One region of the Embleya sp. NBC_00888 genome, then DNA from elsewhere that is predicted to be linked to it. Evidence: riboswitches for the same ligand, from Rfam matches in the RefSeq annotation. Region 1 holds a riboswitch; the other holds the start of a gene.
The links. A riboswitch is a leader RNA that binds a small molecule or an ion and turns the genes downstream of it on or off. The one in region 1 is predicted to bind cobalamin.
Positions count from the first base shown of each region.

Region 1 (4,407 bases):
GCACCGCCTTGAGCATGCGTTTCGGGCTCGCGAGTGCGTTCGCCGCGCCCAGGCACACGATCATCGTGGCCAGCCGCAGCCCGTCGTAGAACCCACCCAGCACGTGCTCCAGGGACACCGGGCCGAACAGGTGGATGCCCGCCGCCCACGCGGGCAACGGGATCTCCGGGAGGTCGACGAGCACATGGCCGCTCGCGGCCCCCGCACCGAAGATGATCCGGAACAACACGCGCATCACGATGATGAACAGGCCCAGGAACAGGTACATGCGAAACGCCTGCGCCCACGGCGCGTCGCCGCGCCGGTTGGCGACGACGAATCCGGCCACGGCCAGGATCAGCGCCAGCAGCAGCGGGTTGGTGGTGCGACTTGCGGCGGTGGCCAGGCCCAGCGCCCACAACCACCAGGCGCCGGGATGCACGGTGCGCGGCAACCGGCTACCGCCAAGCCGGAACGCGGCGGCAGACGGCCGGTGCCCCGCCCGGGGCGTGCTCAACTCGACCCGTCGGCGCGCGTACGTCGACGCCACGTGGTGAACCCGGCCGCCGCGCAGATCGCCACGAGCAGGGCTGTCCCGACGATGGTCGTGGCCGGGATCCCGTCGCGCTTCCTGGTCGCCAACTCCTCCCCTCCGGTCCAGGTCTGACCTTGTGGAGTGATACCGGAGGGTTGAGTGGAGGCGCCTGGTGAGCCCGGATCGGTGGAGGCGGTCGCGGACGTCTCGGCCGCGGCGGGGGCCGAGGGTGCCGCGGACTCGGTGGGTTGCTCGGACTCCATCGGGTTGCCGGCGACACCCGGCCCCGGCGCGAGGGGGTCGGTTCCCGAGGTCGTGGTCGTCGAACCCGACGACGCCGTCCCGGTCGTGCCGGGCGCACCCCCACCGGAGTCGGTGCGGCCTCCGTTCCCGGCCGAGGTCGTACCGCCGCCCGATCCGCCGTTGGCCGGCGGCGGTTGCGGGTTGTTCGTCGCGGGCGAATTCGGCGGTGTGGGCGTCGCCGGGCGTGCCGGTGCCACGCGCGGGGGCGGGTTGGTGGTCTCGGTCTTGTTCTTGGAGAACGACCAGCCCTCGAAGCTGCCGGGCGGCGGCTTGCGGTTCATCACACCCCACTGGCTGTACGTCCACGAACCGCCGTTGGGGGAATGCCAGTACGACCAGTAGGCGCCGGCCGGAGGCGTGTCGATGCACGGCTCGGAGTTCGCGCCGGGCTTGCCCTCGACCCGGCAGATGAACGCCTCGCCCCAGCGGGCCACACCGGCTATCTCGATGCCCGCGTTCTTGAGCGCGGCGTGGCCGGTGGCCTGGTCACCTCGTGCGCAGCGCACGATGGTCGTGCCGCCCAGTTCCTGGAAGTCGATCACCACCGTGACACCGTTGGCGTCCGGGCAGTAGCCGGGGGTGCCCTTGGAGGTGTCGACCGCGTGCGCGGTCGGCGCGGCGACGGTGACCTGGGCGGTGGCGGGCAGCGCGAGCAGGGCAAGCGCGGTGACCACGCGGGCTGTTCGGCCGCCACTCCCGCGGCGCCTCATGTGTGCTTTCCGCTCTTGCGCCGCGCGCCGGCGCGGACGGCGAGGCCGGTGCCGACCAGTCCGAGGGAGAGCATGAGCAGCCCGCCGACCTGGGCACCGGTCCTGGCGAGGCTTCCGCCGCCGCCCTTCGTGGTGCCGCCACCACCCGAGCTGCTCGTGCCGCCCGACACCGAACCGCCGGTGCCGGCGGCGGTGGTCGTGGTCGTCGCGGACGCGGTGATCGACGCGCTCGCGGTCTGGCTGAGCGAGGTGGTGGGTGTGGCGGACGTCGACGCGGACGGCGTTTGCGACCCGGTGTGAGTGGCCGAGCCGGTGGGCCCCGGGGTGCCGGAGTCGGTCGGCTTCGGCGAGGTCGTGGCGGTACCGGTCGGCTGGGTGGGGGCCTTGCCGAGGTCCCCGAGCGGGACGTCGGTCAGCACGAGCAGGGCCTGTGGGGTCGCGCGGCGCCATTGGTCGCGCTGGAAGTCCGGAATGCCCTCGGCCTGGGCCGAGGTGAGGGCCTCCGCGTTGTAGGCGATCGTGCCGACGTCCTTGGTCGCGGCGCCCGCGTTGTCGGTGGTGATCTGGTGCTTGGCCACCCACGCGGCGGCCTTGTCCGCCTCGGTCGGGAAGCCGGCCGCGTGCAGGGCCTGGCCGGCCAGGCCGGTGCTGTTGGTGTTCGATGCCGCGGTGGGTCCGGAGCCGCCGAACGAACCGTCCTCGCGCTGTTTGGACTTCAGCCAGTCCGCGCCCTTCCTCGCTGCGGCCGCGGCACCGACCGACTTGCTCTCGGTCGCCGCGGAGAGCAGCGCCTGCACGGCCATGCCGGTCGAGTCCGGGTCCAGCACGGTGGTCGGGGTGTCCTGGCAGGTTGCGCCGGTGCTGCCCAACTGGCCCGGGTACAACCGGAATCCGCCGCTGGGGCACTGCTGCTTGATCAGGAAGTCCACCGCGCTCTGCGGCACCCCACCGCTGCGGGCCAGGCCCAGCACGGCCAGCGACTGCCCGAACGCGTTGCTCGAGTCGGGACTGCCGGTGAGCTTGTCCCGGATGCGACCCGCGTCGTCGCCGGCGTCCGCCCCGGCGATCAGGTCGAGCGTCTCCGCGCGCATGTCCAGGTCGCCGAACCTGGTCGGATCGCGGTCGGCGACCACGGCGGCGAAGAGTACCTTCGCGGTGGCACCCGCGATCCGCGAGCCGGGCATGCCCCACTCCTCGGCGCTGTTGTACTTGCGGATGTTGGCGGCCACCGCGTCCGCCGCGGCCTTGAGCGCGACGGGCTGCGAGCGGGTGGCCGACAACGCCATCATCGTGTCGATGGTCAGGCCCCAGTCGGAGCCGGCGAAGCCCGGTATGCCGCCGTCGACCAGTTCCCCGGCCTGCCATTTCGCCGCCGCGACGGCGTTGTCGGCGTGCGGGTTCGCGGCGTCTGCCGACGCGGAGAAGACGGGGGAGGCCGCGACCAGGACCGCGCCGCAGACCGCGACGGCGCCGGTGTTCCTCACGGTGAGCCAGGACATCGATGGGACCCTTCCGAGACCAACGCGTCCCGGGAGCCGACCGATGCCGGGCATCGGTCGGGGGTCCGGGCCTCAGCGTGTAGTCCACGACAGCTGGAGCCTTCAATTCGTACGCACCCAGGCATTCCGACTCGCGGCGGCCTGTCGGCCACCGCCTACGGTTGCGGGTCAGTGCCGGATTTCGACCGGCTTCCCCTGGGTTTCGAACTATGAAGTTGAGGGTGCCGACACACGTCGGCATGTGCAGCATACGGAGCATTCCGGCTGTCGGACAACAGCACGAGCGGGCGATCACGGTGCCGTTCGTCACCAACCGTGAGCCCGCGGCGGACAATCGCGCACCGTTCGGGCGCGCGTGGCCGCCGGGACGACCCCGGACCGCCGGGGCGGGGCGCGCCTGCCCCGCCCCGGCGGTCTCGACTCAGGACGCGGCGTCGGGGAGCGTCGCCCGTACCTCGCGCGCCGCCGCCACCAGGTTCTCCAGCGAGGCGCGAACCTCGGGCCAACCGCGGGTCTTGAGGCCGCAGTCGGGGTTGACCCACAGCCGCTCGGCGGGGATCGCGGTCAACCCCTCGCGCAGCAGAGCGCTCACCTCCTCCGCACTCGGGACGCGCGGGGAGTGGATGTCGTACACACCGGGACCGGCCTCGCGCGGGTAGCCGTGGGCGGCGAGTTCCCGGGCGACCTGCATGTGCGAACGGGCGGCCTCCAGGCTGATCACGTCGGCGTCGAGGTCGTCGATCGCCTGCACGATGTCGCCGAACTCGGCGTAGCACATGTGCGTGTGGATCTGGGTGGCCGCGTGCACGCCGGAGGTGGTCAGCCGGAACGACTCGGTGGCCCAGGCCAGGTATTCGGCGCGGTCCGCGACGCGCAGCGGCAACGTCTCGCGCAGCGCGGGTTCGTCCACCTGGATGACCGAACCACCGGCTGCCTCCAGGTCGTCGACCTCGTCGCGCAGCGCCAGGGCGACCTGCCGGGCGGTGGTTCCGAGCGGCTGGTCGTCGCGCACGAACGACCACGCGAGCATCGTGACGGGTCCGGTGAGCATGCCCTTGACGGGGCGGTCGGACAACGACTGGGCGAACGAGGTCCAGCGCACGGTCATCGGCTCGGGACGGGAGATGTCGCCGGCCAGGATCGGCGGGCGCACGTACCGGGTGCCGTAGGACTGGACCCAGCCGTGCCGGGTGGCCACGTATCCGGTGAGTCGTTCGGCGAAGTACTGCACCATGTCGTTGCGTTCGGCCTCGCCATGCACCAGGACGTCGATCCCGGCCTTCTCCTGGAAGGAGATCACGTCGCGGATCTCGGACTCGATGCGTTCCTCGTAGCCCGCCTCGTCGATGCGTCCGGCGCGCAGATCGGCGCGGGCGGTGCG
Region 1 covers NZ_CP108785.1:2,768,179-2,772,585, forward strand. The annotation lists gene OG948_RS46465 (CbiQ family ECF transporter T component) at 1-496, opposite strand, end outside; gene OG948_RS46470 (hypothetical protein) at 493-1,527, opposite strand; gene OG948_RS46475 (prenyltransferase/squalene oxidase repeat-containing protein) at 1,524-3,026, opposite strand; cobalamin riboswitch at 3,125-3,266, opposite strand; gene metE (5-methyltetrahydropteroyltriglutamate--homocysteine S-methyltransferase) at 3,448-4,407, opposite strand, start outside.

Region 2 (4,407 bases), on a different replicon from region 1:
GAGCGCAGGAAGTACACGTACGCGAAGGCGCCGTAGAAGAACAGACCCTCGATGCACGCCGCGAAGCAGATCAGGTTGAGCAGGAACTGCCGCCGGTCGTCCCGCGATTCGAGCCGGTCCAGGCCCATCGCCGAGTCGATCCAGCGGAAGCAGAACTCCGCCTTGCGCCGGATCGAGGGGATGTGCTCGACCGCGGCGAACGCCTGCTCGCGCTCCTCGTGGTCGGGCATGTAGGTGTCCAGCAGAGTCAGGTAGAACTGCACATGGACGGCCTCTTCGAAGAGTTGCCGCGACAGGTACAGCCGCCCCTCGGGCGAGTTGATGTGCCGGTACAGATTCAGCACCAGGTTGTTCGCCACGATCGTGTCACCGGTCGCGAAGAACGCGACCAGGCGCTGCACGAGGTGTCGTTCGGCCGGGCTGAGCTTGTCCAGGTCGGCGAGGTCGCTGTGCAGGTCGACCTCTTCGACCGTCCAGGTGTTGCGGATCGCCGCGCGGTACTTCTCGTAGAAGTCCGGGTACTGCATCGGGCGCAGCGTGAGGTTCATTCCGGGATCGAGCAGGCTCACGTGCACGCCTCACAGGCTTCGGGGTTCTCCAGCGAGCAGGCGATGACCTCAAGGTCCGAGATCTCCTCGACGGGCGCGGCCGAGGCCTGCGCCGGCACGGTCGCCTGCTGGATCCGCGTCGCGGGGCGCGAGCGCAGGTAGTACGTGGTCTTGAGGCCGGTGGACCACGCGTAGCGGTACATCGAGGACAGCTTGCCGATGGTCGGGTCGGCCATGAACAGGTTCAGCGACTGCGACTGGTCGATGTACGGCGAGCGGGCCGCCGCCAGGTCGATCAGCGCACGCTGCGGGAGCTCCCAGGCAGTGCGGTACAACTCCCGCACATCCTCCGGGAGTTCGGCGATGCTCTGGACCGAGCCCTCGGCGCGCTTGATCCGGTCGCGGACCGCGGGGGTCCACAGGCCGCGGGCCTTGAGCTCGCGCACCAGGTAGGCGTTGATCTGGAGGAACTCGCCGGACAACGTCTCGCGCTTGAACAGGTTCGACACCTGCGGCTCGATGCACTCGTAGGCACCGGCGATCGAGGCGATGGTCGCGGTCGGCGCGATCGCCACGAGCAGCGAGTTGCGCAGGCCGTGCTCGGCGACCCGGTCGCGCAGCGCGTCCCAGCGCTTGGTCTGGGTCGGGTACACGCCCTCCCACAGGTCCGGCTGGAGCCGGCCGCGCGCGGCGTGCGTCTCGGCGTAGGCCGGGTGCGGGCCGTGCGCCTCGGCGAGCGCCGAGGAGGTCTCCAGCGCGGTCAGGTAGATCTCCTCGGAGATCAGCGTGGACAACTCGCGCGCCTCGACCGAGTCGAACGGCATGCCGAGCGTGAAGAACACGTCCTGCAGGCCCATCAGGCCCAGGCCCACCGGACGCCAGCGCGGGTTGGACGCGGCGGCCTGGTCGGTCGGGTAGTAGTTGATGTCGATCACGCGGTCCAGGAAGACCACCGCGGTGCGCACCGTCGCGCGCAGCTTGTCCCAGTCCATGCCCTGGCCGGCGATCACGTGCGCGCCGAGGTTGACCGAGCCGAGGTTGCACACGGCGGTCTCGCCGTCGCTGGTCACCTCGAGGATCTCGGTGCACAGGTTGGACAGGTGCACCACGTTGCCCGGCTCCGCGGCCTGGTTGCAGGTGCGGTTGGCGGCGTCCTTGAAGGTCATCCAGCCGTTGCCGGTCTGCGCGAGCGTGCGCATCATCCGGGCGTAGAGGTCGCGCGCGGGCATCTGCCGGACGAACCGGCCGTCCCGCTCGGCGGCTTCGTACACCTTGTCGAACTCGGCGCCCCACAGGTCGGGCAGTTCGGGCAGCTCGTTCGGGTCGAACAGCGACCAGACGCCGTCCTCCTCGACCCGGCGCATGAACAGGTCCGGCACCCAGTTGGCCAGGTTGAGGTTGTGCGTGCGGCGCGCGTCCTCACCGGTGTTCTCGCGCAGTTCGAGGAACTCCAGGATGTCCGGGTGCCAGGTCTCCAGGTACACGCAGGCCGCGCCCTTGCGCCGGCCGCCCTGGTTGACCGCGGCCACGGACGAGTCGAGCGTCTTGAGCCACGGCACGATGCCGTTGGAGTGCCCGTTGGTGCCGCGGATCAGCGAGCCGCGCGAACGCACCCGCGACCACGCCACACCGATGCCGCCGGCGAACTTCGACAGTCGGGCGATTCGCCCGTACATGTCGTAGATCGACTCCAGTTCGTCCTTGGGCGAGTCGAGCAGGTAGCACGAGGACATCTGGGTGTGCACGGTGCCGGAGTTGAACAGCGTCGGCGAGCTGGGCAGGTAGGCGAGCGAGGACATCAGCCGGTAGAAGCCGATCGCCTCGCCGGGCTCCTGGGCCAGGCCGCACGCCACGCGCAGCAGGAAGTGCTGCGGGGTCTCGACCACCTTGCGCGAGACCGGGTGGCGCAGCAGGTAGCGGTCGTACACGGTGCGCAGGCCGAAGTACTCGAACCGCCGGTCGCCGTCGACGTCCACGGCGGCGTCCAACTCGGCGGCGTGCTCGGCGACGAACGCCGCGGTCTCCGCGCCGATGACGCCCTCGCGTCGGCCGAGCGCGATGCCGGCGCTGAACGAGGTGACCCCGGCGTCGAGGGCCTCGTCCGCGATCCGGCCGGCGAGCAGGCGCGCGGCGAGCCGCGAGTAGGCGGGTTCCTCGGCGATCAGCTCGGCGGCGGTACGCACCGCCAGGTCCGCGGCCGCTCCCTTGTCCGCGCCCTCGTTGAGACCCGCGACGACCCGGCGGACGACCCGATCCGGATCGACCTCCGGCAGATCGCGCGCCTGGGTGCGCACCAGGGTAGCCAGTTGGTCCTCGGGGCTTTCGTCGATCCGCATCCGGGTCGCGCCCACGCTGTCCACAACGGTCACGTGCTCTCTCCTCGCGAGCTCGTACGTACAGTGACCCCGCGCCCGAAGGCGCGGACAGCCGGCAGGTATTCGGACTCGCGGGCATGCCGGGGCGCCACCGGGCACGATGTGCTCGGCGGGCCGCGGAGTTCCCCGTGGTCGTCGCTCGCCGAACCCCTCTGGGCGTTCGGCACCGCAGGACGACATTCGTTCCCGCTTACCGCTGCGGGGGCAGTCCCGGCTTCACACCGGGTTCCCTCTTGCGTCGCCCCTCCGTTTGACCGGAACGGCGAACCAGCTGCGTCGCAGAGCATATATGTAGTGGCGGGGTGGTCGTCGCACCCCCAGGTGTTGTGTCGTGTCGCGATTCCCGACCTACCACGATTTCGGCCGGGACGGGCCCACTCCCGGCGGCGCGGCCGTCCACACCGGGTGTCGCGGCGCCTCCCGAGCCGAGCGGAATCGTCTCCTCCCGGCGTACGCCCGGCATGACGGTACTCGCGCGCGGGCCGCCGAACGGCCGCACGACACGCCGGCGTTGTGCGCGGCGCGCGTGGCCGGGCGCCTGTCGAACGTGGTGTCCGGGCGTCGAGAGAAAGACTTTCGCGGGGCGGCCGAGCGGGCGAAGGCGAGGCGCCGGGGGCGTACGGTCGGCCGCGGGGTGTGCCGGGCGGGTACGGCGTCCGTCGGGCGTGTCGGCGGGGTGGGAGCCGGGCGTGTCGGCGGGTGCCTCCGGCGGCCGGTGTGGGCGGCCTCGGAGGCGGCCTCGTCGGCGTCCTCAGGGGCGGCCGGCGCGGGGGCCGGCCCCGGGTAGGCGCGCGTGTCGTGCCGGGCGGTCGTGGCATCGGTCCACCGACCGGGGCACCTCCCGGCCCGAGTCGCGCCACTCCGCGACCAACGCCTCGTACACGGGTGTCTCGAACGTCTCGGTGGGCCACGGCCCGAACGGGGCCCGCAGGATCTCCATGCCGACCCAACCGCGCGAGGGAGCGCGAAGTAACCGCCAACCGGGTGATGCCACTCGGTCGATGGACGAATCGACTCGGATACAGGCGCGCGGACCGGCCCGGGCGCACCGATCGCGCCCCTGGGCGGTCGGGCGCCTTCGGGTCGTACTCGGGCCGTACTTTGGCCGCATTCAGACAGCCTTCGGCTATCTTCGGCCGGATTCAGCCGTCTTCGGTGGGTTTCGCCGAGTTTCGGCGGGCCGGGCGCCTTCCGGTCAGGTGCTTTCGGTCCCGATGGTTTCGGTTCGTGCCGTTTTCGATCGTTCGCTTTCGATATGGGCCGCCGCCGTGCGCAGTTCGGCGAACGCCTCGCCGAGCGCCGCCGCCGTCCAGTGCGCGTTCAGGCCGCTCGGGTTCGGCAGCACCCAGATCCGGGTGTCGCCGATGGTCTCGGCCTGCCGACCGACCGCCGCCTTGGGCCGGCCGAAACCGGTCCGGTACGCGCCGATGCCGAGCACGGCCAGCCAGGCCGGCCGGTACGTGCGCACCTTGGCGGTGAGCGCC
Region 2 covers NZ_CP108784.1:1,123,785-1,128,191, forward strand. The annotation lists gene OG948_RS04310 (ribonucleotide-diphosphate reductase subunit beta) at 1-548, opposite strand, end outside; gene OG948_RS04315 (ribonucleoside-diphosphate reductase subunit alpha) at 566-2,884, opposite strand; cobalamin riboswitch at 2,960-3,210, opposite strand; gene mug (G/U mismatch-specific DNA glycosylase) at 4,119-4,407, opposite strand, start outside.
Region 2: linked by a shared signal. The riboswitch ahead of OG948_RS04315 (ribonucleoside-diphosphate reductase subunit alpha) and the one ahead of OG948_RS46475 (prenyltransferase/squalene oxidase repeat-containing protein) in region 1 are both predicted to bind cobalamin.